4 regions of the Sporosarcina sp. FSL W7-1349 genome follow, and region 1 is predicted to be linked to each of the others. Evidence: riboswitches for the same ligand, from Rfam matches in the RefSeq annotation. Region 1 holds a riboswitch; each other region holds the start of a gene.
What was found. Region 1 has a riboswitch for thiamine pyrophosphate ahead of MKY41_RS19005 (thiamine phosphate synthase). Riboswitches for the same ligand answer to the same signal wherever they lie in the genome.
Positions count from the first base shown of each region.

Region 2: linked by a shared signal. The riboswitch ahead of tenA (thiaminase II) and the one ahead of MKY41_RS19005 (thiamine phosphate synthase) in region 1 are both predicted to bind thiamine pyrophosphate.
Region 3: linked by a shared signal. The riboswitch ahead of thiT (energy-coupled thiamine transporter ThiT) and the one ahead of MKY41_RS19005 (thiamine phosphate synthase) in region 1 are both predicted to bind thiamine pyrophosphate.
Region 4: linked by a shared signal. The riboswitch ahead of thiM (hydroxyethylthiazole kinase) and the one ahead of MKY41_RS19005 (thiamine phosphate synthase) in region 1 are both predicted to bind thiamine pyrophosphate.

Region 1 covers NZ_JBBOOK010000003.1:79,897-87,336, forward strand. Annotated here, with positions in the region: gene rapZ (RNase adapter RapZ) at 1-83, shown strand, start outside; gene MKY41_RS18975 (gluconeogenesis factor YvcK family protein) at 88-1,044, shown strand; gene whiA (DNA-binding protein WhiA) at 1,087-2,034, shown strand; gene MKY41_RS18985 (HPr family phosphocarrier protein) at 2,155-2,412, shown strand; gene MKY41_RS18990 (ThiF family adenylyltransferase) at 3,131-4,147, opposite strand; gene MKY41_RS18995 (thiazole synthase) at 4,144-4,911, opposite strand; gene thiS (sulfur carrier protein ThiS) at 4,914-5,117, opposite strand; gene MKY41_RS19005 (thiamine phosphate synthase) at 5,132-5,737, opposite strand; TPP riboswitch at 5,819-5,927, opposite strand; tRNA gene MKY41_RS19010 (tRNA-Arg) at 6,158-6,229, opposite strand; gene clpP (ATP-dependent Clp endopeptidase proteolytic subunit ClpP) at 6,437-7,045, shown strand.
Region 2 covers NZ_JBBOOK010000001.1:1,224,761-1,232,200, reverse strand. Annotated here, with positions in the region: gene MKY41_RS06170 (ABC transporter substrate-binding protein) at 1-205, opposite strand, end outside; gene MKY41_RS06165 (ABC transporter permease) at 202-942, opposite strand; gene MKY41_RS06160 (ABC transporter ATP-binding protein) at 939-1,688, opposite strand; gene tenA (thiaminase II) at 1,675-2,367, opposite strand; TPP riboswitch at 2,473-2,576, opposite strand; gene glnA (type I glutamate--ammonia ligase) at 2,707-4,041, opposite strand; gene MKY41_RS06145 (YunC family protein) at 4,191-4,493, shown strand; gene MKY41_RS06140 (hypothetical protein) at 4,813-5,910, shown strand; gene MKY41_RS06135 (amidohydrolase family protein) at 5,915-7,138, shown strand; gene MKY41_RS06130 (DMT family transporter) at 7,258-7,440, shown strand, end outside.
Region 3 covers NZ_JBBOOK010000002.1:38,442-45,881, forward strand. Annotated here, with positions in the region: gene MKY41_RS14165 (beta-class carbonic anhydrase) at 1-357, shown strand, start outside; gene MKY41_RS14170 (GNAT family N-acetyltransferase) at 488-1,033, opposite strand; gene MKY41_RS14175 (tryptophan-rich sensory protein) at 1,338-2,099, shown strand; gene thiT (energy-coupled thiamine transporter ThiT) at 2,143-2,697, opposite strand; TPP riboswitch at 2,805-2,908, opposite strand; gene MKY41_RS14185 (DUF4870 domain-containing protein) at 3,013-3,351, shown strand; gene map (type I methionyl aminopeptidase) at 3,685-4,452, shown strand; gene MKY41_RS14200 (DEAD/DEAH box helicase) at 4,524-5,666, opposite strand; gene MKY41_RS14205 (aspartate/glutamate racemase family protein) at 5,730-6,431, opposite strand; gene MKY41_RS14210 (lipid II:glycine glycyltransferase FemX) at 6,602-7,440, opposite strand, start outside.
Region 4 covers NZ_JBBOOK010000002.1:633,203-640,642, forward strand. Annotated here, with positions in the region: gene MKY41_RS17095 (TetR/AcrR family transcriptional regulator) at 1-431, opposite strand, end outside; gene MKY41_RS17100 (hypothetical protein) at 551-1,105, shown strand; gene wrbA (NAD(P)H:quinone oxidoreductase) at 1,158-1,763, opposite strand; gene MKY41_RS17110 (alpha/beta hydrolase) at 1,822-2,433, opposite strand; gene MKY41_RS17115 (DUF3238 domain-containing protein) at 2,508-3,704, opposite strand; TPP riboswitch at 3,840-3,947, shown strand; gene thiM (hydroxyethylthiazole kinase) at 4,030-4,842, shown strand; gene thiD (bifunctional hydroxymethylpyrimidine kinase/phosphomethylpyrimidine kinase) at 4,839-5,672, shown strand; gene thiE (thiamine phosphate synthase) at 5,662-6,330, shown strand; gene thiW (energy coupling factor transporter S component ThiW) at 6,327-6,824, shown strand; gene MKY41_RS17140 (response regulator transcription factor) at 6,995-7,440, opposite strand, start outside.

The DNA.
Region 1 (7,440 bases):
TCGCGCAATATTTCGGCGGGCGTTACGAAAACGAATACCGCACCCTCATTACACATCGCGATATAGAAAAGAGAAAGGGATGACGCCATGTTCCCAACTGATATCGGGAAAAGGATTGTCGTATTCGGAGGCGGGACCGGATTATCGACATTGCTCCGCGGCCTGAAACGCCATCCCGTCGATCTGACTGCTGTCGTGACTGTGGCGGATGACGGAGGCAGCTCCGGCAGATTATTGGATCAATATGACATTCCGCCACCTGGGGATATCCGAAACGTGATGGCAGCGCTTTCAGATGTGGAACCGCTCATTGAGCAAATGTTCCAGTACCGCTTCCAAACGGCGGAAGGGTTGAAAGGACATTCGCTTGGAAACTTGATGTTAGCCGCGCTTACCGATATCACAGGGGATTTTGCCAGTGCCGTCGAGAAAATGAGCCGGGTGCTGAATATTAAAGGAAGAGTGCTTCCTGCGGCCAATCAGAGGATTACCTTGCATGCTGAACTGGAGGATGGCACAATTGTGACGGGCGAGTCTAAAATCCCGGTGTATGGCCGTAAAATAAGGAAAGTGTACCTATCACCCCAGGAAGTGGCGCCATTGACCAAGACGCTTGAGATGATCCAAGCAGCGGATTTGATCGTCGTCGGTCCGGGAAGTCTGTACACGAGCATCTTGCCGACATTGCTCGTCCAGGCAATCCGGGATGCAGTCTTGTCATCGAGGGCTAAAAAGGTGTATATTAGCAATCTGAGCACCCAAGCGGGCGAAACCTATCGGTATACGGCTTCTGAGCATGTGCAGGCATTATATGCCCATACGGGACAGCCGTTTATCGATACTGTCTTGCTGAATGGTTTAGATTTTTCGAAGCAAGTGAAAGGGGAAGCCTCCTGGCCTGTCGAAATTGATTTAGAAGCTCTGCGAAAGCTGGTGCCAGACATCGTCGTGAAGGATATTGCAATCGTCAAGGGGGAAAGTGTTTTCCACGATGCACAGAAAGTGGCCGATTGGCTAATGGAATATATAGAGAAAACGGGATAGAATCGGATTAGACGTGATTATCGCCGGAAAGGGGGGAGCATCATGTCTTTTGCTTCAGAAACAAAGAAAGAGTTGACGCAGATTGAATCGGATGATTGTTGTGTGAAATCGGAAGTGGCCGCTTTCATTCGGATGAACGGGGCGTTGTCGTTTTCCAATAAGCAGCTGAGCTTGGATGTCCAGACGGAGAACGCTGCAATTGCAAGAAGACTTTACACGAATTTGAGAAGGTTATATCCTTATAAAGTCGAGCTGCTCGTCCGGAAAAAAATGCGGTTGAAAAAGAACAATGTGTATATTTGCCGGGTCCGTGATGGGGCAAAGGCACTGCTCGAAGACTTGCAGATTGTAAAAGGAACGTTTCAATTTGAAAATGAAATCCCGAAATCCTTGATTCAAAAGAAATGCTGCCAGCGTGCCTATTTACGAGGCGCCTTTTTGGCGGGAGGCTCGATCAATAATCCCGAGACTTCCTCGTACCATCTTGAAATTTCGTCGATTTACAAAGAGCATAGTGAGTCGCTGGTCAAATTAATGAACAAATTCCATCTGAATGCAAAGTCGATTGAGCGGAAAAAAGGGTATATCGCCTACTTGAAGGAAGCCGAGAAAATATCGGATTTCCTTAGCATTGTAGGAGCCCATGTCTCGTTGATGAAATTCGAGGACGTCCGCATCGTACGGGATATGCGCAACAGTGTCAATCGACTTGTCAATTGCGAGACGGCCAATTTGAACAAGACGATCGGAGCGGCCCAGCGGCAAGTGGAGAATATCAAGTTCATTCAAAATACGATCGGTTTGGATCAGTTGCCTGACCGTCTACAAGAAATCGCCCGGCTTCGTGTGGAAAATCAAGACATTACGCTGAAAGAATTAGGCGAATTGGTATCCGGCGGAAAAGTGAGTAAATCCGGTGTCAACCACCGGCTGCGAAAAATTGAAGAAATTGCGGAAAATCTCCGGAACGGGGGAATTGGCAGCGTATAATCCGACCCGGACGCGTAGTGCAGGGGCGTGGTGCTTGAGTCAGCCGGCGGACTCTGTCACAAGAGGTACCGGAGTATAATGGAAGAGAAGCTGTCAAAAATGAGAGGAGTTGGTCCAGTTATGGCGGAACGGACAGTTGAAGTGAAAATGAAAACGGGATTGCAGGCGCGGCAAGCGGCCCAATTCGTGCAAGAGGCAAATCGCTACATATCGGACATTTTCTTGAAAAAGGAAGAACGTCAGGTGAATGCGAAAAGTATCATGGGGATCATGAGCCTCGCCATCTCCCGCAATACGACCATTACTTTGATTGCCGAAGGAGTCGATGAGGAACAGGCATTGGATGCCCTCGTCGCCCTCGTGGAAAATGAAAACTAAAAGAAACCGAAACCGTTACCGTTGTTGTTTACTAGGGAACGGTTTTTGTTTTGGGAAAGTGGCAAACTGCTGATACTCCGCGAGGTGCGCTGATAATTCGTGACGACCGCTGATAATTCGCGAGGAGTGCTGATAACTCGTGGCAACTGCTGATAACTTGGGTGGAGTGCTGATAACTCGTGGCAACTGCTGATAACTTGGGTGGAGTGCTGATAACTCGTGGCAACTGCTGATAACTTACGTGGGGTGCTGATAACTCGTGGCAACTGCTGATAACTTACGTGGGGTGCTGATAACTAGTGACAACTGCTGATAACTTGGGTGGAGCGCTGATAACTAGTGACAACCGCTGCTAACTTGGGTGGAGTGCCGATAACTAGTGACAACTGCTGATAATTCGCGTGGAGTGCTGAAAACTCGTGGCAACTGCTGATAACTTTGGTGGAGCGCTGAAAACTCGTGGCAACTGCTGATAACTTTGGTGGAGCGCTGAAAACTCGTGGCAACTGCTGATAACTTGGGTGGAGTGCTGATAATTCGTGACAACTGCTGATAACTTGGGTGGAGTGCTGATAACTCATGACAACTGCTGATAACCCTTGTCCAGCACTGATAACACGCCACAACCGTTGATAACTTAGCTCCACCTACCTCAAACACTCCATCTCACCTCATTCCCTAAAAAAACAGGTGAAGGGATTCTCCCTCCACCTGCCCGTCATCCCAATAACGAAGTAACAATCCGCTTGGCGGTCGGGATATCTTTCGTTCCGTGAATCAGGATGCGCCCATCGCGAAATAGAACGATCCGGTGGCCGTCAAACCGGCAGACGGCCAGATGGGGATTGCGTTTCAGGTCCTTGACGGTTCCTGCAATGGATTCCGCGATGGCTTGCAATTCAAAGGGTCGGGTCGCCGGATAGGTCAGCTGGACAGTGTCGCGCCCGCAGAGGACCGCCGTTCGGACGGATGCGCTCTTGTCCAGAAAAGGATACGTTCTACGCTCCGAACAACTGGGACAATCCCCCTTTTTCAATGTTCGGACATCAATCGTCGAGCGCTCTCCGGTCCACAGATCAGCCGATTCCAATCTCGGCGTGAATGAAGCGCCGGTTAAATATTTCAAGACATCCGCCACTTGCCGGGCCGCGGTCGTAACGACAACTGGGCTGATGACGCCGACCGTATCACAGGTCATCATCTGCGAGGGCAGTGTGTCCAGCAGGCAATGCAGACAAGGCTGGCCATCCTCCAAGCCAATCGGGAAAGACAGTCCGTAACTTCCGACGCAGGCACCCATGAAATAGGGAATGCCAGCTTTCATTGCCGCATCGTTGAGGAGCAGGCGGATTTCGATATTGTCCGTGCCATCGATGACTACATCATGGCCCGTAATCAAGTCTTCGGCATTTTCAGGTGTGACGTCTGCCACGATTCCATCGATTTGCACGTCTCCATTAATGGCGGCCAACCGTTTTTCAGCGGCCACCGCTTTCGGCAGCTGATCAATGACATCTTGCTCGGTATAAAGTTGTTGTCGATGGAGGTTCGTCCACTCGATAATGTCCCGATCGACGATGGTCAGCTGGCCGACGCCCGCCCGGACCAGCATTTCGGCACTGGAGGAGCCGAGCGCGCCGGCCCCCATGACGAACACTTTGGCACTCCGAATTTTGCGCTGGCCTTCTTCGCCAATCGGAGCAAAGAGTTCCTGACGCGAATATTTCCCGTTCAATTTGGCAAGAGCCCTTCCATCGGACTGCTGGCGACGGCATAATCGCGCTCCGGCATCCGTCCCGCCTCGTAGCCTAACCGTCCGGCTTCGATTGCCAGTTTCATCGCCTCCGCCATCTTGACCGGGTCTTGGGCGGCAGACACCGCCGTGTTCAACAGGACGCCATCCGCGCCCAATTCCATGGCGAATGCCGCATCCTTCGGAGAACCGACGCCTGCATCAATAATGACCGGCACCTCCGCCTGCTCGATAATGAATGACAAATTCAATGGATTGAGGATGCCTCGCCCCGAACCGATCGGTGCGCCGCCCGGCATAATGGCATGCACTCCCATTTCACCTAGTCGTCTTGCGAGGACGACATCATCCGAAGTGTAGGGCAATACGATGAAACCTTCCTCCAACAGCATTTCAGTCGCCCGCAACGTTTCAACCGGATCGGGCAGTAATGAGCGATCGCAGCCGATGATTTCGACTTTCACCATGTCGCAGAGACCTGAGGCTTTCGCCAGCTGGGCAATGCGCACCGCTTCCTCTGCCGTTTTTGCCCCCGCGGTATTCGGTAGGAGCGTATACTTCGACAAATCGAGCTGTTCCAGGAAATTCGGTTGCGAAGGTTCAAACAGGTTCATTCGTCGAACCGCAAATGTAAGAATTTCTGCCTCCGATACACATACCGCTTCCTTCTGAATTTCGAATGAAGGATATTTCCCGGTCCCGAGCAATAAGCGGGATTTGAAAGTTTTATTTCCGATCTTCAACATGCTTAGCCGCCTCCTACGAAATGAATGATTTCAATCTGATCCTTGTCCCGAATCGGGTGATCATACGCCTCTTTATTCAAAATCTGCCTGTTCAATTCCACAATTAAAATACGGTTTTCCAGTCCGAGATGGTGCAGCAGCTGATAGACATCCCCGACCTCTTTCGGAATCGACCGCCCCACCCCGTTCACATCGATCTTCTTCAATTTAGAACGCCTCCTCAATTCCTCACATATTCAAGTTCCTGACGATACTTGCGGATGGCTTGCCCTGGATGGTCGCTGTCGAAAATAGAAGACATGATGGCGATCCCCGCAACGCCTAACCGGGCCAATTCCTTAAGATGGCTAGGCTGGATTCCACCGATTGCATAAGTTGGTATAGGCAGATCGGCAATGATTTTGCTCAATTCCACAGTGCCGCGAGCCGAAAGCCCTTCCTTTGAGCGGGTTTCAAACAGATGGCCGTACAGAACCCAATCCGCGCCATCTTCACTGGCCGAGATCGCTTCATTGTACGAATGGACGGACTTGCCGAGGGAAAGCTCGGGTATCTTGTTTTTAATCAAAGCAGGCGGAATCCCGTGGCCCGGTATTTGCACCCGTCCGATCCCGCAAGCAAGAGCGATATCGACGCGTCCGTGGACAATCAGTTTCTGCTGCTCGAATCCGGACTCGACCAGATGATCGATCAGCCGGACCATCTCCCGATCGGTTTTTGATTTTTCACGTAAAATAACTGCATCGACAGAAGGCTGGATTGCCAGAAGGACTTCCGCCAGTCTATGATCCGGGAGGCAATCATTGGTGACCGCAATCAGTTTCAAACTTTCACCTCCTTTATGCACAAAAAGACCACCTACCTGGAAAGATAAGTGGTCTAGAGATCATCTAAATGGACAAAGATGCACTGAAACAAGCCACTTCCCTCCGCAGGTCCGAACCTGTTCAGGTAATAAGGGTATCGGAGTTGCACTCGTCTCTCAGTCCTTTTCAAGGATTCCCCTAATGGTCAAAATGTGTATGTAATTGTGTTGACGTCCTAACAATAGCAAAAAATTCAGCAAAAGGGAAGGGGGTGAAATAGTTTCAGGAAGTTTAGCACAGAGAGGATAGGCTATACTAACAAAGAAGTCGGTTGGAAAAGAGGATTCTAGAATACATATGCCGAAATAAACAGCTGGACGGAGAAAATGGGAGAAATAAAAAAAATCCACCAACGTGGATTTTCAAGGAAAACTATAAAACGCCCTCGGCAGGAGTCGAACCCACATTTCAAGAACCGGAATCTTGCGTGCTATCCATTGCACCACGAGGGCATATCACTGCTACTCTTCGTAGCGGACAAATCTTATTATACAATTGCCGCGACGAGATTGCAACAGTTTTTTTGAGAAAGTTCCCATGGCTTTCATAAGGCATTATATTTGACCTTAGTTGACCATACTAGGTATGATGAAGGTACAGTTGAAACGGCAAGTGGTTTCAGCAGACCGACACTTATTCAACTTGAAGGAGGAAATGGAATGAATCTAATACCTACAGTAATTGAACAGACGAACCGGGGAGAACGAGCTTACGATATTTATTCCCGCTTATTAAAAGATCGGATCATCCTGTTGGGGAGCGCAATCGACGATAATGTGGCGAACTCCATTGTAGCGCAACTTCTCTTCCTGGAAGCGGAAGATCCTGAAAAAGACGTGTCCATCTATATTAACAGCCCGGGAGGAAGTATCACAGCCGGAATGGCGATTTATGATACGATGCAGTTCATCAAACCGGACATTCAGACGATTTGTATCGGAATGGCTGCGTCCATGGGATCCTTCCTTCTTACAGCCGGAACGAAAGGCAAACGGTATGCGTTGCCGAACGCGGAAGTCATGATCCACCAACCACTGGGCGGCGCTCAAGGGCAGGCGACGGAAATCGAAATCGCCGCAAAACGCATCTTGTTCCTGCGTGAAAAATTGAACACGATCCTTTCCGAGCGCACAGGCCAACCGGTCGAAGTAATTGCACGCGACACAGACCGTGACAACTTCATGACTGCCGAACGTGCCAAAGAATATGGACTAATCGATCATATCATCACACGCAGCGATATGAAACTGACAGACAACGAAAAGTGATAAAGAAAAAGCCGATCTCAGCCAATGAGATCGGTTTTTTAAATAATCAAAAGTCAATCACGCCTCGGCGTGATTGCGTCCGGATTTTTTCGAGCTTGAGGCCGACAGGATGTCGGTCATGCAGTCGTCGCGAATCGAACAGTGAAGGTTCGATTTGCCGTATTTCTGCGTCCTTTGCAGAAATTAAGGCACCTTTAGGACGTCGCGTACTTAGACTGCCTTCCCCTTAAAGCTTCCCTTAAAAAACCGTGACATCCGCCGGAGGCTTTATTTTTATTCAGCGGGAGTTTGAACTCCCGCTGGATAAAAATAAATGAAACCTATCGACTTGGGAGACAGTATATAGTAGGTGAGGAGAAGTTTTAAAGCATCGGATTAGCGGTAAATTAATATCA
Region 2 (7,440 bases), on a different contig from region 1:
GATTAGCCGGGAATTGGATGTCCACCTCAATCCCTTCCGCTTCAAAATACCCTTTGTCTTGCGCGATATAGAGAAAGCTATGCACCGCGTTCGGATACCAATCCAACATGATGCTGACCTTTTGATTTTCCTCTTTCGTTTCGCTGCATGCACCTAGCAATAGCATGAGTATGGCGCTAGCGAACAACCCGATCCATTTTTTCAATTTCGAGACCTCCACTGTAGTAAACGATTTTCAATGAATGAAACAGTTATGAATAAAATAATTCCAATGCCCGTCAACACGAGAATCGGAGCAAACACAGCCGCTCCGTCAAACTGGGTCATCATGCGCCGACTGAAATAGCCGAGTCCCGCTTGCGCTCCGAGCCATTCCCCGATGGCCGCCCCGATGACACTTAACGTCACCGCTATCTTTAGGCCTGAAAAGAAATGGGGGAGAGCGGCCGGCACGGAATATTTCCAAAAAATATCCCGGGGGACAGCCCCCATCGTCCGGAATAATTCCCGGACTTCTTTTTGCCCAGCCGCCAACCCATCGAAGGTGTTCACGGTAATCGGGAAAAACGTGATCAGCACCGCAACGGCCACTTTACTCCAAATCGTATAGCCGAACCAGAGGACGAAGATGGGAGCCAGCGCGATGACCGGAATCATCTGCGAAGCAATGAGCAACGGATAGACCGCTTTTTGCACAGCTGGCTTGGCATGCATCCAGACAGCCATCGCGGTCCCCATGCCGATCGATAAGCACAGCCCGATGACAATGACCGCAAACGTTACCGGTAAATGCTTAAGAAGCAGCACTTCCTTCAGCTCCCATAACCGGATGACGATTTGCATCGGCGACGGCAGGATGAAAGGTTTAGCCAACAGCCGGGCGCCCGCTTCCCAGACGCTGAACAGGATGACGACGATAAGGGCAGAAGAGGCGTTTTTCATAGCGCCACCTCGGTTTTCAGCTTTTCCAGTAATTGCTCCTTGAGCGCCAAAATGGCAGGCTCATGCAAATTTTTTCGCGTCCGGGGCCTCGACAATGGCACGACGATTTCCTCTAATGAAGTGACGGGCTGGTTTTGGAGCATAAAAATCCGATCCGACAGGAAAAGCGCTTCTTCCACGTCATGCGTGATAAACAGAATTGTCGATTGTTGCATTTCCCATTGCCGGAGCAGCCATTCCTGCATCGCCAGACGGGTGATTGCGTCGAGCGCGGAAAACGGTTCATCGAGCAATAAGAGCGGACTTCCGGAGAGAACGGCACGCAAAAAAGCGACGCGCTGTTTCATGCCGCCTGAAAGCTCAGCAGGGTATTTGTCACCCGTCCCCCCAAGACCAAATTGGTCCAATAAAGGCAACACCCATTCACGGGCCGCCCGTTTTTTCATTCCCGCCAGTTCGAGTGGAAGGGAGGCATTTTCTATGATAGTGCGCCATGGCAACAGCAAGTCCTGTTGTGGCATATAGCCGATATTGCCGAGAAGCGGCTCGTCTTCTTTTCCATTGAAAACGATCCGGCCGGCTGACGGGACCGCAAGCCCCGTTGCCAGCCGGAACAGCGTGCTTTTCCCCGAACCGCTCACCCCGACAATCGAGATGAATTCACCGGGTTGCACGTGAAAGCTTAAGCGGTCCAGAATATTCGCTTGACCGTCGTAGCTGAAGGAAACATCGTCAAACTTGAGCATGGCGGGTTTCAGTTCCGGGCCACATCTGTTTTGAATTCGCCATATCCCAGAACATGTACTCAAAGCGGGTCGTGTTCAAGAAAATCTCCTCAAGCCGTTCCAGCTCATGCTCCGGCTTACCTTCCGCATACTGATCCATCAGTTCGATGCACCAGGACGCCAATTCCCCGAATTCTTCGGAAGCGTACATGCGAATCCAATCTCCGTACAACGGATGATCTGCCGCCCCCGGAATGGCATTCAGCTCTTTCCCGATTTCCCAATAGCTCCAAGCGCAAGGCAGCAGTGCCGCGACGACTTCCGCCACGGTGCCGTTCTGGCAGACATGCAGCATATAGTGGGTGTACGCGAGCACGATCGGGGAAGGCTGCGCGGACTCCAGCTCATCCTCGGAAATGCCGAACCGTTTCGCATAGTTACGATGAAGTTCCATCTCCGTATTCAGCGTGCCGTCCAACAAAGAAGCGAATCGTCCCATCGTCTGCAAATCGCTTGCCTTCACGGCGCCGATCGCAAAAACTTTTGCGTAATCAATTAAATACAAATAGTCCTGCACCATATAGAACCGGAATTTATCCGGATCCAATGTGCCATCTCCGATTCCCTGGACAAACGGATGCGCGTGATTCTGCCTCCATATCGGCAACGTCTTCTCATGCAATCGATCTGTGAACTTCATGTTTCATTTCCCCTTTCGTTTTTTCCAAATAAAAAATCCACCTCTTGAAGAAGAAGTGGATGAATGACATTCAAAAGCACAACCGGATACAGACCGGCAGAATGTAACTGCTCAACACCTCTTCCTTACGCCGGCATGATCCGGTTCAAGTTATAAGGGTTAAGGCGAATGCCTCTCTCAGCTCGTTGCGAGCACCCCTAGCGGTGAATCTTATGAAATTGGATTGCCCTATTATAATCATAGAAAGATTGAAAGGTCAAATAGGTGTAAAATTGGAACAGCCATCCGGCGCCGGTTTGACACGGACGTGGATGGCTGCATAGACTCTTGTAAACTATGTTAATATATCTTCATATACCGTTCCAATTCCCAAGGATGGACCGTGATCCGGTAGCTCTCCCATTCCACTTTCTTCGCTTTCATGAAGTTTGCGCAAATATGGGAGCCGAGCGCTTCCTGGATGACTGCATCTTCCCCAAGGGCGATGAGGGCGTGGTCCAGATCGGTCGGCAATGTGCCGATGCCGAGTTCCGCCAGCTCCTCGGGTTTCATTTCATAAATATTGCGATCGACCGGTTTTGGCGGTTCGAGTTGCCGTTTGATGCCGTCGAGGCCCGCTTTCAAGATGGCCGCCATGGCGAGATATGGATTCGCGGAGGAATCGACGGAACGGACTTCGATCCGCGTACTCATGCCTCGGGAAGCCGGGATCCGGATGAGCGGACTCCGGTTTTGCGCCGACCACGCGACGTAGCAAGGTGCTTCATAGCCCGGCACGAGCCGTTTATAGGAATTTACCGTCGGATTGGTGATGGCGGTGAAACCTTTGACATGGTCGAGGACACCCGCCATGAAGTGATACGCCGTGTCGCTGAGCTTTCGTTCGCCGTTTTCATCAAAAAATACATTTGCCCCGTCTTTGAATAAAGACACATTGCAGTGCATGCCCGATCCACTGACACCATACAACGGTTTCGGCATGAACGTTGCATGCAAACCATGTTTCCGTGCCATCGTCTTGACGACGAGTTTGAAAGTCTGAATATTATCGCAAGCCGTCAACACATCTGCATATTTGAAATCAATTTCGTGTTGGCCGGGGGCTGCCTCGTGATGGGAAGCCTCCACTTCGAAGCCCAATTCCTCCAACTCAAGAACGATATCACGACGGCAATTTTCCCCGAGATCCATCGGGGCCAAATCAAAATAATCCCCATGATCGTTCAATTCCATCGTCGGCTGCTTGTTCGCATCCAGTTTAAACAAGAAAAACTCTGGTTCGGGTCCGAGATTGAAATCGGTGAACCCAAGTTCCTTCATTTCCTCGATGACGCGTTTCAAGTTGCCTCGCGGATCACCGGGGAACGGAGTGCCGTCCGCTTGTGACACATCGCAAATGAGCCGCGCCACCTTGCCACTGCCGGAAGGCCAAGGAAAGACCATCCATGTATCTAAATCCGGGATGAGGTACATATCTGACTCCTCGATCCGGACAAAACCTTCAATCGACGACCCGTCGAACATCATTTTATTGTCGAGCGCCTTCTCAAGCTGGCTGACGGGAATCTCCACATTTTTAATCATGCCTAAAATGTCGGTGAACTGCAGGCGGATAAAATTCACATGTTCATCCTTCACAAATCGCCGAATGTCGTCCTTGGTGTAATTCCTCATCATGCCACTCTCCTTTTTTTCTAACATTTTTCTATAATAAATCAAGAAGAATACCATTTTCAAGAATTTTTTTCAATAAAATAACAGAAATATTTCTTCACGTAAATAAGGAGGAATTCATATACATAGGAGGGGAGGAGGCAGAGGAAATGGTTTCATTGACACCGATAATCCTGGACGGCCATGCGTTCACCGCTACAACGGTCCGTCTACCGAAAACCACGTTGCTGACTGTTTCGAACGAGGTGGGGTATATCATGTGTGGCGCACTCGACGTGGAGCTGCTCAACACCCTGCTGATCGACCGCCAAATCATCGCAGGCCGCGCCGTCGGGGTTAAAACGATTGATCAATTGCTAAAAGCCCCACTCGAATCGGTCACAATCGAAGCGGAACGTCTCGGCATCCATAAAGGGATGAGCGGGGAAGAGGCTTTATTGAAAATGGTGTAAATCAACAGCTCCCGGAGAGATGGGTCTCTTCTGGGAGTTGTTTTTTGTGATTTTAAGGATATTGCGGGGCCCTCATAGTTTACTTCTGTGCCATGACAGTTCCGGGACTTGTCCTTATAGTTTGGCGGTTTGCCATGAGAGTTTTCCCGGGCCCTTACAGTTTACTTCCGTGCCATGACAGTTCGGGGACTTGTCCTTATAGTTTGGCGGTTTGCCATAAGAGTTCCCCCAAGTCCTTGCAGTTTCCCCACGCCTTTCCCAACCTAACACCAATCCCCCAAATCGCACATAAACTAAAGCAAAGCAAGGAGGTTGGTCGATGAAAAAAGAACAAGCGTCGCCGAGGAAGCCGCAACCGTCCCGGGCGAAATGGCGGTTAATCGAAATGATCGGCTTGTTGCTCGTGTTCGCGTCATGCGTTATATTGCTCGCCGTGCCGGACTCGCTTTCCGAATTCTTCAATACAATTATCGGAGAAGTGAAGCCGATTGTCGTCGATGTTTTCCTCATAAGCGAAGTGGGGATCGCCATCATCATCAGTGTCATTTTCGGCCGATTGCTGGAGCGGCTCGGATTCACGGACGGATTGATCCGCATTTTCGTCCCTGTCATGAAATGGTTTCACATCAACCCATCTGTCATCGTGCCCAGTGTTTATAATATCTTGGGCGATATCAATGCTGCCGGGAAGATCGCCGGCCCGATCCTCGTCAAAGCGAAGGCGACGAAGGCCGAGCAGAAAATCGCCATCGCAACGATGGTCCAATCGCCGCAATCATTCGCAACATTGGTATTAGGCCTCATCGCTTTATCCGCATTCGGCATTCAAGCGTTTCCACTCATCCTACTCTCCATTTTCCTACCGATCATCATTGTCCCTTTTCTGTTATCCAAAACGATTTACCGGGATACGAAAAAAGTGGATTTACAGCAACTTCCCCGATTCACACCGAACACCCGATTTCTTCATACTATTTTCGCATCCGCGAAAGAGGGAGCGGAACTGCTCTTCTTACTGATTATCCCAGCGGTTGCGGCAGTCTTTTTCTTCATCGGGGCATTTAAGTTTTTCGGCATCTGGGGTGCTATCGAATCGGGCATGACGACCGCGCTGACTTTCTTGAACATCGAACCCACAACAGGTATCGTCTCCATCTTGGCTGCACCGACGCTTGCTGTTGCACAACTCGCCGATCTGACTGCCGCGATTGATCCAAAACTGATTGTCGGCTCTTTCGTCCTCGCCAATTCCGGCTTGCCGTTATCGGTCATCTTCGGCCAAGTGCCGGTTACCTGGTCCGAAATTTCCAGCCTGAATGAAAGAGAAGCATTAACGGCAGCGATTGTCGGAATGATTATCCGCCTGGCAACCGCCTGGATTTTAGCCACTTTCCTGACGCCGTTCCTGCTAGGATGATGGAATGAATCAAACCTATCTCGTCACAGCGAAAAAACTAGTGACCGTCAGCCCTCTCGGAGCTGTCCTGGACGGAGCGATGCGGATCCAAAACGGGAAAATCACCGCAATCGGCCTAGCCGCCGAATTGGCTAAACAATTTCCGTACGATCCTTTATTGGACTATCATGATTCCGTCATCACGCCTTCCTTAGTCGATTGCCACACTCATTTGCTTGAATTTGCTCCGACAATGTTGTATCCGGTTACACCCGAAACCCATTTCCTCGCCGGCAGGGCAATCCTGTTCAAAGCACTGCAATCAGGCATTACCGCACTCGGCGAGCAGGTTTGCGGTCACCCGCTTTGTGATTTTTCTGTGGAGGACTATCGCAATGCCGTTGCCGATCTTCCGCTCGATATTACCTTTGCGACAACGAGCATTTCCATCGGTTTTCCGGAACTGGCCCACTTTAGTGCTATCACGCAATCGAAAGCGATTTCAAAATCCGACCTTGTCCATCCGCAATTAATTAATAAAATTGCAATGGAAAGTGAGTTCCCCGGTGAAAATATTTTCATCAATGCTACACCGGCAAACTTTACACAGGATAAGGTTCTGCGAGCGGGGGAGATCATCTATTCCTTGGAAGAAATGCAGCGAATCACTTCCATTTATCACAAGCTCGGCAAGCGGATCGGCGCGCATGTAGCGGGGGAGGAAGGCATCCGCAGAGCGCTCAAAGCGGGAATCGATGTCCTGCATCATGCGCATGGAATTACGGAGGAATTAGTAGAGGATGCAGTAAAACGAGGGGTGGCTATCGTGGCAACGCCGCTCGGGGGCACCCATTTGCCGCCCAATTCACCGGAAGAAATCGTTGAATTGGTCGAGAAGGGGATCCGTGTCTCCATTTCGACCGATGCGTATCTTCCTCCTTATCCGGGTGTGTCGTGGCTTCCGTACACAGATCAATCACCCCGCGGGCCGGAAGAACTAATGCGAGTCGCACACCCGGCGATGGTGCTTCTGCAATCGCGCCAAATAGACGAAAATGAAATACTCGCCATGCTCACAGCCCATCCGGCTGACATTCTTGGAAAAGGGAATCGGTTCGGGAAGCTGGAACCCGGAATGGACGCCAATTTCCTAGTGGCGGACGGGGTTCCGGGACTAGACATTACGAAGGCCAGTCAAATTCAGGCTGTATTTTTCAATGGAAGGAAAATGATCCAAAGAACCTCATAACCGGCAGGCGAAAACCGCTGCCGGTTTGCCGGAAAACATATTTGGACAGGCCAAACCGAATACGTTATGATGGAGTCAGTTAGCAGGTACTGCCATTTTTGAAAAGGTGGGATACGCAGTTGGCTTGGCTTTATGTGTTATTTGCCGCGATTGTCGAGTTGGTTTGGGTGATCGGCCTCCGTTACTCCGATTCGGTTTTGGAGTGGAGCCTGACGATTATCGCAATCGTGTTCAGTTTTTATTTCATCATTAAAGCTTGTGAGAAACTGCCGTCCGGCACGGTGTATGCGGTGTTCACCGGA
Region 3 (7,440 bases), on a different contig from region 1:
GGGATTATGCGGAGCATCCTGGTCGCGATCTATGAACTTCAGGCCGACGAAGTGTATATCATCGGACATCATGACTGCGGTATGAGTTCCATCGACACAGATCGAATCACCAAAAATATGACAAACCGCGGCATCGATCCTGAAATCTTCCATACGCTAAAATATTCGGGAGTGGATATGAAAAGCTGGCTGCATGGATTCAGCGATGTGACAGAAAGCGTCAAAAAAAGTGTTGAAGCAGTACGCCATCATCCTCTTATGGATACAAAAGTGCCAATCCATGGCCTAGTCGTCCATCCTGACACAGGCCAGCTGGATGTTATTGTCGATGGCTATCAATCCGTAACCGAGAATTGATCGGGAGCTGACAAATTTCCCGATTTCCCGGGAAATATTAAAAGGCGCAAACAATAACAGAAGCCACTTCCTCTCACAGGAAGTGGCTTCTTATCTTCATCACCCATCTTCGAAATGGGGCCTTGCCCTTTCAATAATCATCTTCCACCATCGCGTACATATAATGATCTTCCCATACGCCGTTGATATAAAGCAGTTTGCGCAGCAACCCTTCCCGTGTATAGCCCGACTTCTCCAACACTTTGACAGATCCGGAGTTACGTGGGGACACAAATGCCTCAATCCGGTGCAATGCCAACTTCTCAAATGCAAATTTTGTCACGAGATCGAGCGCTTCTGTCCCTAATCCACGGCCAGTTTCCGCCTCATCGATCGAATATCCGACAAATCCACTGGAAAACGGAAGCCTTTTGATACTATATAAGGAAATATGGCCGATCAACCTGCTTGTTTCAGCGTCAAAGATACCGAAGTTGTATTCTCGTCTATTCCTCATTTGATATAGTGCTTCTCTAATTTTTTCCCGCTGGACCGATACCGTGAAATAACTGTCCTCATGGCGCGGTTCAAACACCGACCAATACTCCCGGTTCGCACTAAGCAACGCCGTGAAAATAACAGCGTCCTCCTCAGTCAATATTCGTAAATAACAAGATCGCCCTTCAAGCAATATCAATGACATCCACCCTTTTGCGAAGATACATCCGGAATCTGGCATATTCTACATTAGTATGCCGCTACCAGCCACATTTTTTACGTTTGTATCTTATTTATCTCTAGTGTAGCGACGAAAAAACGGCACCCACTGAAGAAATCGTTTTCAATTTCCACATTCTAACAAAACACTCGGAACATAAGTTGCACTTATTATATCATGAATTTTCCATATGAGAAATATTGCATTTGTGACGGAAACTTCATACTTTTACTGTTCCGCCTTCCTGTTTGGAATGTATACTGTACAGTAGGAGGATTAGACGATGATGAAAATGATAATGACCTTTTCCCTCGTCTGCATGATAGCCGTTTACTCGGTTGCTAATATATTGCCTTTGAATGGCACGACGACATGGGAAATTGCATATAGGTTACCCGTACTTTTTACACCTGCAGGATACGTTTTTACCATTTGGATACTCATTTATGCTTTATTAGGTTTTTGGATATATGGCTTTCATAAGAAACCGAGCTCTTCCCGATCGATTTCCAGACTTCGCGCATCTCTTTTCATATTGAGTTGCCTGTTCAATATCGCTTGGATTTTATTATGGCATTACGGTTATTACATCCCGATGCTTATCGCCAAAGTGATTATTCTCGGTCTTCTGCTGGCCCTCTATTTCACCTATCCCCCAAAAGAGAATTCCATTTGGGGCAGAGTTCCGATTTCCATCTATGTTGGTTGGATATTCATCTCGACGATTATGAATTTCAATTATGTACTGACTTACCGGGAATGGTCCGGCTGGGGACTGAGTGATCCGCTATGGACTGTCATTTATTTGACGATTGCTGCAGCATTCGCTTTTCATTTCCTCTACCATCATAAAGATGTGGCTTTGAATTTAGTGAATATCTGGACCTTCATCGGGATCATTGTGATAAATGGAACAGATGAACTATTCGTTTCAGCCGCAGCCCTGTTCCTAACAGCGGCGATGGCAGTCGGAATTCTTATGGTACAGAAACATCGAAACGGACAAGATTTACCAAGCCATGGCACAAAAAGCATAGTGAAATGAAAAATCGCCGTCTCTTCCAGTTCAGAAGAAAGCGGCGATTTTTTTATGAACGTTGCAATAGGCGCGGTGCTGAAGTGAATAAAAGCGAGGCGACAATTGCAGACAAGATGATGGACGGTATCATGAACGTCCCGTTGTATAAAAGCGAGTATAGCCATACCGGCTGGTCCCCGGCATATTGCCCAAAGAACACCATTCCGCCGATGAAATGGATCAGATAACGGAATAACCCTCCGATTACTGTACCCACGACAATCGCCGCGACCATCTTCCCCTTCTTCCCTTCCGCTTTTCCACGAAGCAGCCAAACGAGCGTCACTGCCGCGAGCCCGACGAGTGCATAGGCAACGAAATAATCCAACGCAGCCTGTACGGGATGATACACCTTTCCTGCCGAGATCATTTGGATCAATCCGCTTAAAAATCCGGTCAGCATGCCGCCCGCGAATCCCCAGCGAAAAGCCATTACCACAATCGGCAACATTGACAAAGTGATTGAACCTCCCTGAGGCAATGAAAATCCGATTTGATCCAACACAAAAGAGATAGCACCTAAAATGGCAACTTCCAATAAAAATTGAAGACGTTTCCTAGACAAATGAATTCCTCCTTCCTTGAAAAATGGTAGGAGGATGTGAGATTGAAAAAATACGACTAGCTACGAAATGAAAAAAGACATCCCGGATGAACGGGACATCTTGATATGCCAGTTTCCATCCACATCCCTACGCAAGAATGATCTTACAGGTTCAAAGGGTCAGGACAACTCAATGCCCAATCTCAGCCAATCGGCACCCCTTGTGGTTTTTCATGCAATTGTCTATTCAAGTGTATAGTATTCAGAGGAAGTAAGCAAGATGATTTCATCTACTGGAAAATCCTTGTATAGTAAAGACAAGATGGAGGGACGTTTATGACCAATCAAAAATTATTATCGGCCTTGTGTTATTTTAGTATATTTTTTTCGCCCCTGCTTTTTCCATTGATTGTCTATTTCATCTCCGAAGATTGGGAAGTGAAGCAGCATGCCAAGCGCTCACTCGTCTCCCATCTCGTTCCTACTGTATTGCTCGTGGCGGGCTTCATCCTCTTTTCATTTTCCATGTTCTCCTTTTACGAACCAATGAATGGAGGCATGGGAGGTTTTGGATTTTGGCAAATCACCCCATTCCTGTTTGTCGCCATCTACGGACTTCTTTTCCTCGTCATCGTGATCTGGAACATTATCCAAGGCGTCAAGGTGCTCAAATAAGGTTTACTTTTGGAAGCCCGGGGAAAAATACAGGCAATAGCGTACAAGGAAGAAGGCGATGGAACAATGAAAAAACTAATAAAAACAGCGATCAAATGGGCACCTGTCCTTTACCCCATCATTCGCAAAATGATGTCGGAAAGAAAAAAATACGGCACGTCGATTCCAAAAAGATAAAAACGCGGACCGCAACGCTGCGGTCACGCGTTTTTTCTCTTATCCCAAACCGGAAAAATCTATCCCCGATTTCAAAAGTTTGCCGTCTTTTGGATTCCTGGAATATGTTATAGTATGGGATGGTAATGAATGAACGGAAGAAAGGATTTGTTCAGGATGATCGTAAAAAATGAAAGAGAAATCGAATCGCTTAAAAAAATAGGAAAAATTGTAGCAGAAATTCGGGAAGAGATGAAGCAAGCGACCGTTCCCGGCGTCACAACCAAGGAAATCGATGAGCTGGGCGGGCGGCTTTTCAAAGAGAAAGGAGCCATTTCTGCACCTATTGACCAATATGACTTTCCGGGCTATACATGCATCAGTGTCAACAATGAAGTCGCACACGGCATTCCGGGTTCACGGGTCATCCAAGATGGCGACCTGGTCAATATCGATGTGTCCGGCTCATATGGCGGCTATTTCGCCGATACCGGCATTTCATTCGTCGTCGGCACACCGGATGAGAAGAAGCAGAAACTTTGTGATGTCGCGAAAAGCGCATTCGACCGCGCGATGACCAAGGTGAAGGCCGGCTCCCGCCTCAATCAGATCGGCAAGGCTGTAGAACGAGTAGCGAAAGACAACGGTTTGCATGTCATCAAGAACCTGACAGGCCATGGGATCGGCACCTCGTTGCATGAAGAGCCACAGCATATCCTGAATTATTATGACGCTTGGGATAAAACCTTGCTGAAAGAGGGAATGGTCCTCGCAGTCGAGCCGTTCATTTCTGAAAAGGCCGAGCATATTATCGAGTTGGGAGATGGATGGACGTTCGTAACACCAGATAATTCCTACGTCGCGCAAATCGAACATACCATCATCGTCACAAAAGACAAACCGATCATTTTGACTGCTTTGGACGATGAAACGGCATCCAATTAAGTCGCCCGCAAAGCATAATAAAAAGGCTGCTCCTGTCGCCCGAATCGAATTCGGCATAGGAACAGCCTTTTTTATTTCCCTTTATTCTTCTGTACGGTTTTCGAATTGCCTTCCATCAGTTGTCCTTTATACCATGTTTTCTGGACGGGTTTCATCCCTTTCGTCAACTTGCGGTAATCGCGCTCTTCCGCATAGGACAGGAGGGTCAATACTTCCCCGTCGCTCCCCGCACGGCCCGTTCTCCCGGAACGATGCAAATATTGCTCGATCGTGTGGGGGACATCGACATGGATAACATGGGTCAGCCCCTCGATATCCAAACCGCGGGCACCAAGATCGGTTGCGATCAAGACCCGGAATTCCCCTTTCCGGAAGCTCTCCAGCGTCTTCTGACGATCCATTTTCTTCATGTCCGAATACAAGACCCCGATCGGTGCCTCATTATGCCGCAGTTTCATCTCCTTCATATGAAGCTGGTCCACATTATTCATGAAGGCGAGGGCCCGGATTCCTTTCAAATGGGCCAATCCCCGCAGCAGATCCGTTTTTTCCCGTACATCGGTCTTCACATAGGAGTGGACCACTTTCCCCTGCTTCGGCATTTCATCCGCGGTCACTTGAAGGCGGATCGGTTCTTTCATCAACCGCTTTGCGACGATTTCAATTTCGTCCGTGATGGTCGCGGAAACCGCAACGACCTGTCTATCCGGATGGGCAGCTTCAATAAGCCCTTTGACAATAACGCGGTGATCGCGGGATAATAGCTGATCGGCTTCATCGAGGATAATCTGTCGGATATCATACATCTTCAGCCGATTGGCCCTGACCAGTTCGGCAAGCCGTCCCGGAGTTCCGACGACGATGGTCGGCTTCTTTTTCAAGCGCTCGATTTGGCGCTGCATATTCGCTCCGCCGATTAATTGCGTGACCGTGATGTTCGTCCCTTCCACCCATTCCCGGATGATGTTGACGATCTGCATGGACAGTTCTTGGGATGGCGTCATGATCAAAGCCTGTGTCTGCTTTTTATCACCATCGACCATTTGTAAAATCGGAAGCACATACGCCAGCGTCTTCCCGGATCCCGTCGGTGACTCCGCTACGATATCCTTGCCATCCAGCATTTCTGGTATCATCTTTGTCTGGATCGGCATTTCGGTTTCAAATTTCCATTTCGCTCTGATGTTCTCTTCCAAATTTTCCAAGAAGGACATTCTGATCCCCACTTTCATTCTATACAATCCAGTATATCCTAGCTGTCTTTTTTACACGAATGTTCACCGTTTCACTTCATATCCGCATCTTTCAATAGCCGACTCAGCCAGGACGAGGAGTGAATCGATATATTCTTCCCCAAGTTGTAATTCCTCTCTGACGATGGACAACTCGGTGCAGCCGAGGATCACTTTGTCGCAATCCGCCTCTTTCAACGCCTGCTCGATCAAGTCCCATTTTTCCCGGTTCGCCGGCCGACCAGCTTTAATATCGTCGTAAATGACCGACATGACGATTTCCTGGATTTTCGGATCAGCGATAACAGGTATCAAACCATTACGTTCACAAGCAAGCTGATAGACTTCCGTAGTGATCGTCCCGCTTGTCGCTAAAATACCGACACGACTGGCGCCCAATTCTTTCGCACGCCGCGCCGTCTCCGATACCATATTGATGATCGGCAGTTCCGTGCTTTCCTGGAGTTCCGAATAGAAGGAATGTGCCGTATTGCAAGGGATGGCCAACACTTGGGCCCCTGCTGACTCCAAGCGCCTGCTATCCGAGATGAGGACAGGAACCGGATTGTCCTCACTTTCGCCAAGGATGAAAGCCGTCCTATCCGGGATATTCGTATTGTTGGTGATGACCATATTGACATGGTCTTGGTCTTTTTCCGCGGCTGTCCGTCTGACAATCATTTCGCCTATGTACATCGTGGCCAATGGGCCGACTCCGCCGATGATGCCTAATGTTTTCTTTTGCATGGTAGCCGTCAAACTTTCTGTAATAGTTTTTTATTCACAATCACTTCAAAAATTATAGCATAGGGAAAGTTCGGCAATCAATTACGCCCCTGCTCTCCAAGCGGAGCGCTACAACCGGACAAGTGAAAGAAAAGCCACGGAAGTCCTGTCACTCCGCGGCTTTTTTCGGTTCATTTTTTCATTTTTTTCTTCAGTTGCTGGACTTTCGGAACGACTTTGACGAACAGATTATAGAGGAACGGTTTATATACCTTATCGATTTCTCCGATATACTCCGTCACGCCGTCCTCTTGACAAAAGCTGCTTTTGAAGGCGTACAGCCCGTCCTGTTGGCTGTCCAAGATGAAGACACCGCCGAGGTCGTACTGCTGGGCCCCTTCCTCGATCCCCCACTTCATCATCTCATAGTTCATCAGATGGTTCGGGTTGAGGTTGCGCTTTTCGTTCGTACTGCCGGCGTACAGATAGTACAATTTCCCGTGATAATTGATTGTGACGGCACCCGCCAAATAATCTTCCTCATGTTTGACTAAATAGATTCGAAGACCGTCATACGCCTCGCGCATCTTGACGAAATAGTCATAAGAACGGATTGTGATCTGATTGCGTTCTGCCATCGTTCTATAAATATCATAGAAGATTTTCAAATATTCATCGCTGTGGGAATGAGACACTTCCACCCCTTTTTTGATGGCTCCCCGGATGATGTTCCGGGTCTTCTTCTTGTATCGCATCATGATCGATTCTTCGTCTTCGCCTTCCAGCTTGACGATCATGTTCAAACGCGGTTGGATCAGCTCATCCTTATCAGCGTCAACATTTCGGACGACGTAGCCGGCATCCGAGTACTTCTTATTCAACTCTTCGGAATACAAGATTTCGGGATCCATCTTCAGTGCGAATGCTTTATGCTTTTTCGCTACTGCTTCCGCTTCCCTCAATAATTCGGCAACGAGTGCTTCATCATGAAAATCGCAAACAGGTCCACGCGGCGCATACAGCAATGAAA
Region 4 (7,440 bases), on a different contig from region 1:
ACCCCGCTTGCCGCTAAATGGCCCACCAGTTTTTGTACACCTTCCAAAATCATATCCTCTGGTATCGCTAATGTATCTTTCCGATGCCGGACATGAGCCATGAACGCAAACCACACTTCCATTTCAGCACGTGTCTCGGCATTCACCGGCACAATTTCCAACAAAACGGCGATGACCATTTCTTTCGGCTGCAAATCCCTTGTTACGACAGATCCGATTCGCGCGGTCGCCCGCTCTTGCACGAGAGTCATTGCATAGACTAGCAAATCATCTTGGTTCGAAAAATAATGACGGAGCGCTCCGAGCGAGAGCCCCGCCTCCTCCGCAATATTCCGCACTGTTGCCCCTTCCATCCCTTTATCCAAAATGACCCGCCACATTGCCTCGGCAATCTGCTCGCGTCTTTTCTCGTGATCGACAATTTTCGGCATACTTTTATTTTAGCAAATTAATTTTTCTGCGCAATATATAGTACACTTGTATTAAATAAAACAAATAATGTATAATAACTTTAAATTAATACAATTGTATTAAAAAGGAGTGTGCGCTTATGAATTTGATCGCCTGGACGATTATTGCATGTGAGATTGGTTTTTGGATCGTCATCCTGCTTGGGTTACTGACCCGTTATGTGTTCAACCGGAAACAGCTCGGCTTGTTTTTCTTGGCCCTGACTCCCGTTATCGATCTTCTATTATTGACCGTCACCGCAATAGATTTATACAACGGCGCAGCGGCAACACAGATCCATGCCTTGGCCGCTGTGTACCTGGGCGTATCGATTGCGTTCGGTAAAAGCATGATTCGTTGGGCTGATGAACGGTTTCGCTACTATGTCAAAAAACAAGGCGAGAAGCCAAAGCGAAAAACCGGTTGGGCATACGCACGCCACTCCATGAAAGGGTCATTCCAGCATCTTGTTGCTTTCTTAATCGGTGGTGCTCTGTTACTGCTGATGATTTATCTCATCGGTGATTCGGAAAAAACGACCGCCCTATCCGGCGTGCTGAAAACATGGGCACTTATCCTTGGCATCGACTTCGCAATTTCTGTTTCGTATTTCATTTGGCCACGGCCGGAAAAAAAGAAACATAATGTTTCCTAATGGTACGGGCGCACCTAAAAAAGAACAACCGGCCCCCGCAGGCCGGTTGTTCTTATGCGTTCAGATGTTGCAATGCTTCTGCCACTTGTACAGTGCGTTTAGCTTGGTGTTTGACAGCAGCTTGCACGTCCTCAATCATTTTGCCATCCTGTCCCACCGTGACGCTTGTTCCATATGGGTTACCACCCGCCCCGAATGTGACGGCATCCGTGTAGCCCGGTGCTGCGACAATCGCTCCCCAGTGATACATGGTCGTGTACAAAGAGAGGATAGTCGCTTCTTGGCCGCCATGTGGATTTTGTGCAGAGGACATGGCGCTCACGGCTTTATTCGCAAGCTTGCCTTGCGCCCAAAGACCGCCTGTCGTATCCAGGAAGTTCTTCATCTGCCCGGGCATATTGCCGAACCGGGTCGGTACGCTGAAAATGATGGCATCCGCCCATTCCAAATCCGCTGGAGCAACATCCGGCACGTCTTTTGTCGCGTCCACATGCGCCCGCCATGCCTCATTAGAATCAATAGCTGCTTGAGGTGCAGTCTCAGGAGCTTTCAACACCTTGACTTCCGAGCCGGCTTCCTTCGCCGCCTCCGCCGCCCATTGAGCGAGCTGGTAATTGGTCCCCGTCGAGCTATAATACACAATGGCTGTTTTCACCATATTCCTCTTCTCCTCTCTTGATTTCCAAAATAGCATGTCTATCCGATCTTCTTTTTATTCACTGGACGATGTTCTTTCCATACCAATCCGCCGCGGCTTCCACTTCCGATCGGGTGAGTGAATGACCGTTCATTTCCCAATGAATCGCCGTTTTCGCACCTGCCCCATTCAATAAATTCGCCAATTCCTCCGCTTCTTCCGGCGGACACATCGGATCGTTCTTCCCTGCAGCTATGAACACCCGGACCCCTGCCAAATCGGGCAACTCCACCCCGCGTCGAGGAACCATCGGATGATGCAGGATGGCCCCCTTCAAACTGTTTGCATGATGGAATAGCAAACTCCCCGCAATATTGGCACCGTTTGAATACCCGATCGCCACCACATTGGAACGCTCGAAGTTATATTTTTCGGCAGCCTCGTCAAGGAATTGGTGCAATTCTGCCGTCCGGGCAATCAAATCCTCCTCGTCAAACACTCCTTCCGCCAAGCGCCGGAAGAAACGGGGCATGCCGTGTTCCGACACATTCCCACGCACACTCAACACCGATGCTTGCGGATCGACCCACTCCGCCAATTGCAATAAATCCTGTTCCGTTCCGCCCGTGCCGTGCAGCAGAAGCAAGGTTGGCCTTTTCGGATTCTGTCCTTCTTTGAATATATGGATCATTTCTTCACCTCGTAATTTATCTTTAATTCAAGATAAATATATCAGTGCTTCTCCCGGCTGTCAAAAAGTCTGTTTCACTGCAGGTTCGAAATGCGCCAATATTGCCAAGCGACAATCCGCGACATCCAGGCAAGTCCTTTGCTTGCCGCGAGGTGGATGTCTTCCCAATCTCCATCGCCTCTAGCCAAATAGACTTCATGATGTGGGGCTTGATCATGATAGCCCCAAATATCGAACAAACCGTCCCGCCGCATGACCGCCGTTACTTCGTAGTCGATTTGCGGTGCTGTAGTCAGCGGATTGCCGACTGCATGCTGAAGGAGAAAGCCGGTCTCATCTTCCCCGTGATCCAATCGTTCCAGCGTGATACCGTCGGGTGAAGCGGTCGCCCGTTCCCGAAAACGCTTCAAATAATTATAGGCGACCGACTCCCCGACCTGCTTCGTAAAGGTCAATGGAGAACGAGCTAAATCATAGGTAAGTTCGATATCGACCCGCGTCCGGAAACCTTTGCCGTCCGAAGCAAAACCTCGGCCATCTCCTTTGAAATAATGGTTCGGCGACAGGACATTGGGGTTCGTAATCCATTGCTCTTGCAAGAAAGTCGTATAGCGGAATTTCCAGTGGTCCACCCGTTTCCGAGCTTTCTTCTCCTTGACAGGCAACAGCAACTGACTCGGGGATGCAATTTCCTTTGTCATTAAAAATTGCTCTACTTCCGCCTCTTCTTTCGTAGCAAACGGATTGACGGCGCCAAACACTTGTGACACAACGGATTTGCTGACGTTCAACCGTTCCTCGGACTGGGCCAAGGGGCGTTCTGCGTGGATGGAGTAGATGGAAGGTTCGTCTACTAGGATGTCCCGGTCAATATAACGATTCCCTCTCACCGTTTCTACATAAACCCCGTTGCGGAAAATATGATATTCTTCGATGTCTTTGATCTTCTCCCAAGACAGCGCAATCTGTGTCTTGGCAACAATTGTTGTCATGACGATGGATTGCAGGGGATTCTCCTTATTCTTTTCCTCTGCGAACGCAGATGTTTGAAGAACGATCACATCGACCACTTCCCCATTTTCAAGCCGTTCGACCGTGTACGTATAGAATTTCGCATGGGTGAAATCCCCATCACTGAACTCCGCGACCGTCCCTTCGTACAAATGCGTTCCATCTTTATACACACGATACAGTCCGCCGACATCATTCCATGTGAATGAAATGAGATCCGCCTTGTGCAAGACTGTCTGAATCTCAAATAATGACTGCATGGACGCGAAGCCTCCTTCTACTCTTCATAATTGCTTGTTTTGGAAGAGACTAAACCTGGTTGGGCATCTTATTCCGAATTCCCTTATTGCTATCACTTGAAACTATGTTATAGTGAAGTGGAAAATAAATTCATATTTCACCACTAGGGGAGTCCTGTAGAAGGACTGAGACGCGTATGGATATGCGGACCCTTGGAACCTGATCTGGTTGATGCCAGCGGAGGGAAGTGGAGTGGCAATTGCAATCGTTCATTTTTCCAACACGTCCGCTTCCTGATCCGATCAGGAGGCGGATTTTTTAATGTCAAAAAAGGAGTGGATTGTCATGTCAAACTCACCAAAACTTCTTCTACAACAATTACGGAAGGACCAACCTCTCGTTCACTGCATCACGAATATTGTCGTGGCCAACTTCCAGGCGAACGGCCTGCTTGCGTTGGGTGCGTCTCCGGTGATGGCGGATGCGGTCGAGGAAGCTGCTGAAATTGCGGCCGTCTCTTCTTGTACCGTCCTGAATATCGGCACCTTGAAGGCGGTCACGGTCGAGGCGATGATTCTCGCTGGCAAGAGTGCCAATGCGCATGGGAAACCGGTCGTTCTGGACCCGGTCGGAGCCGGAGCGACTGCGTTCCGCAAGCAGTCTGTGCTGCGTATTTTGGAGGAGGTCGATGTCACGCTCATTCGGTGTAACGCAGGGGAACTGGCGGCCATTGCAGGTGTTGATTGGCAGGCGAAAGGCGTCGACGCCGGAGAGGGAGAAGCGGACGTGGTGAAATTGGCAAAACAAGTCGCAACTACCCACGATTGCCTCGTTGCGGTATCTGGCGAAGTCGATATCGTCACGGACGGACAGAATCTCTTGTCCATTACTGGCGGACACCCATTAATGACGCGAGTGACTGGCGTGGGTTGCCTGTTAAGTTCCGTAGTAGGCGCTTTTTTAACCGTGGCGAATGAAAAACCATTGGAGGCGGCCGCCACGGCTTTGGCTTTCTATAAACAAGTTGGGGAACATGCGGCAGAAGCGGCCACAGGACCCGGAGATTTTGCAGTTCATTTTCTGAATGGATTGGCTTTAACGGAAGACCGATTGATTACAATAGGGGATTTTATTTCACAAGGAGGCATTTCACTATGACAGCAGTAGCGTTAACGATCGCTGGTTCAGATAGCGGGGGCGGGGCCGGCATCCAAGCCGATCTGAAAACCTTTCAGGAATTGGATGTATTCGGTACATCCGCACTGACCGCGGTCACGGCACAAAATACACTTGGCGTACATGGCGTCTATCCGATTGAAGCAGCTGGTGTCATTGCGCAGATAAAGGCAGTCTTGGAGGATTTCCATGTCGGTGCGGTGAAGACGGGGATGCTCTTTTCGGCTGACATCATTACAACGGTGGCACAGACATTACGAATGTACGGACCACCGGCATTGATCATTGACCCAGTCATGATTGCAAAAGGCGGCGCTTCCCTCTTGCAAGAAGAGGCAGTGCATGCGTTACAACAGGAACTTATTCCGATTGCGGCAGTCATCACACCGAACATCCCGGAAGCAGAAGTCCTGACAGGGGTTTCCATCGAAACGGATGACGACGTCTTGGAAGCGGCGGAGAAATTGTTGGAGCTCGGGGCCCAGGCAGTCGTTATGAAAGGCGGCCATCGCCACAACGAAAAATTTGCGGAAGACCTATTCCTCTCCGCGGATGGCGAGCGGTTCATTCTCCGCTCGGAGCGGATTAACACGAAGGATACGCATGGTACCGGCTGTACGTTCTCAGCAGCCATCACGGCATGGATGGCAAACGGAAAAACGGCTGGAGAAGCCGTGGCGGAGGCGAAACAATTCATCCAAGCGGCCATTCGGGATGGATTGGAACTGGGCGCCGGACACGGCCCGACCAATCATTGGGCCTATCGTCGCCTTGGCGAAAACGCAGGAAAGGGTGTCGTCCTTGTCGATTAAAGAGCAGTTGAAATTATATTTCATCATGGGATCGAATAATACCGGAGCAGTCGAACCGCTCAATGTGTTGGAAGCGGCACTCCAGGGAGGTGTAACCTGTTTTCAATTACGGGAAAAAGGGGAAGGAGCGTTGACCGGAGAGGCAAAACGGGAATTTGCGCAGCAATGCCAGCAGCTCTGTCAGCGCTACAACGTCCCGTTCATCGTCAATGATGACGTGGAATTGGCGATAGCCGTCGATGCAGACGGCGTCCATGTCGGACAGGACGACATGGAAGCGGGACGCGTGCGGGAACGGCTCGGGTCCAATAAAATCCTAGGCGTCTCTACCCACACATTGGAAGAGGTTCAACAAGCGTTAGCAGCCGGCGCGGATTACGTCGGCATGGGTCCCGTTTATGCGACCATTTCGAAAGCGGATGCCAAGCCGGTCGCGGGAACTGGGTTGATCCGGAAAACGACTTCACTTCATCCCGATCTGCCGATTGTCGGCATCGGAGGCATCACACTAGATAACTTCGAGCCCGTCATTCAAGCCGGTGCCAGCGGGGTGTCCTTGATTTCGGCCATTGCGTCGGCAGACGATCCTTTCGCCACGGCCCAGAAATTTGCGGCAGCGATCGGAGAAATCGTACAGAGGGAAGGGGCTTCATCATGAATACTCGCAAGATGGTCATCATGACGATGTTCGTCGCGATTGCGGTGGCAGGTTCGACGTTCGTTTCATTCCCGGCAGGTATCGCACGGGCTTATCCGATCCAGCACGCCGTCAACGTCATCTCGGCGATCCTGCTCGGACCAGTGCCCGCCGTCATCATTGCCTTTTTAACGGGATTGGTGCGGATTTTGACCGGCACCGGCTCCCTGTTGGCATTCCCCGGCGGCATGATCGGCGCGTTCTTGGCGGGTATACTATATAAACGATTTGGAAAGGCCTGGCTCGCCGGCGTAGGTGAAATGGTCGGTACTGGCATCCTCGCCTCCTTGTTCGCCGTCCCGTACGCCAAAATTCTGATGGGCACGACGTTCACAGCATTCTTCTTCGTCCCGCCCTTCCTCGTTTCGAGCGTCAGCGGCGCCCTGCTCGGCCTTGTACTAGCCGCCCGTTTGCAGGATACCCGGATTTCGTCGAAGATTGGACAGATGGAATGAACATGCAACGCCAGTAATCCCGGAAGCGGGTGCTGGCGTTATTTTATCGTCACTTATCGATGGATAATCGTCACTTTTGATGGAATATCCGTCACTGCGGCATAGGTATCCGTCACTTTGGAGCGGATATTCGTCAAGTTCACAAGTTTATTCCTAAATGAGGACTTTACTCATAGATTTATCCGAGACAATAGATATCCCAATTCGGTCCGGTTCTCTACCCCCATCTTTTGAAAGACGTTTTGCAAATGCTTTTTCACGGTATTTACACTGATGGACAACGCCTCTCCAATTTCCTTATTCAATAAACCTTGCCGAACCAGTTTCACTATTTCCTTTTCTCGACTAGTTAATCTTGCCTCCAAAATCGGTTCTCTCTGCTCCTGACTAATCATGGCCGCTGCATTAAAAGCCCCCTCAATCGACTTTATAAGGAACTGGATACAGTTTCGGTCGACCTCACTAAAATGGCCTTCTTCCTTCTTCCGGACCAATCCGATTACCCCGACCAACTTCGATTTATCATAAATGTAAATTCCCATCTCATCGATATAACCAAACCGATCGAAATAGTGTAATGCGTATTCCGTCTTTTTAAATTGGGTATACGGCATAA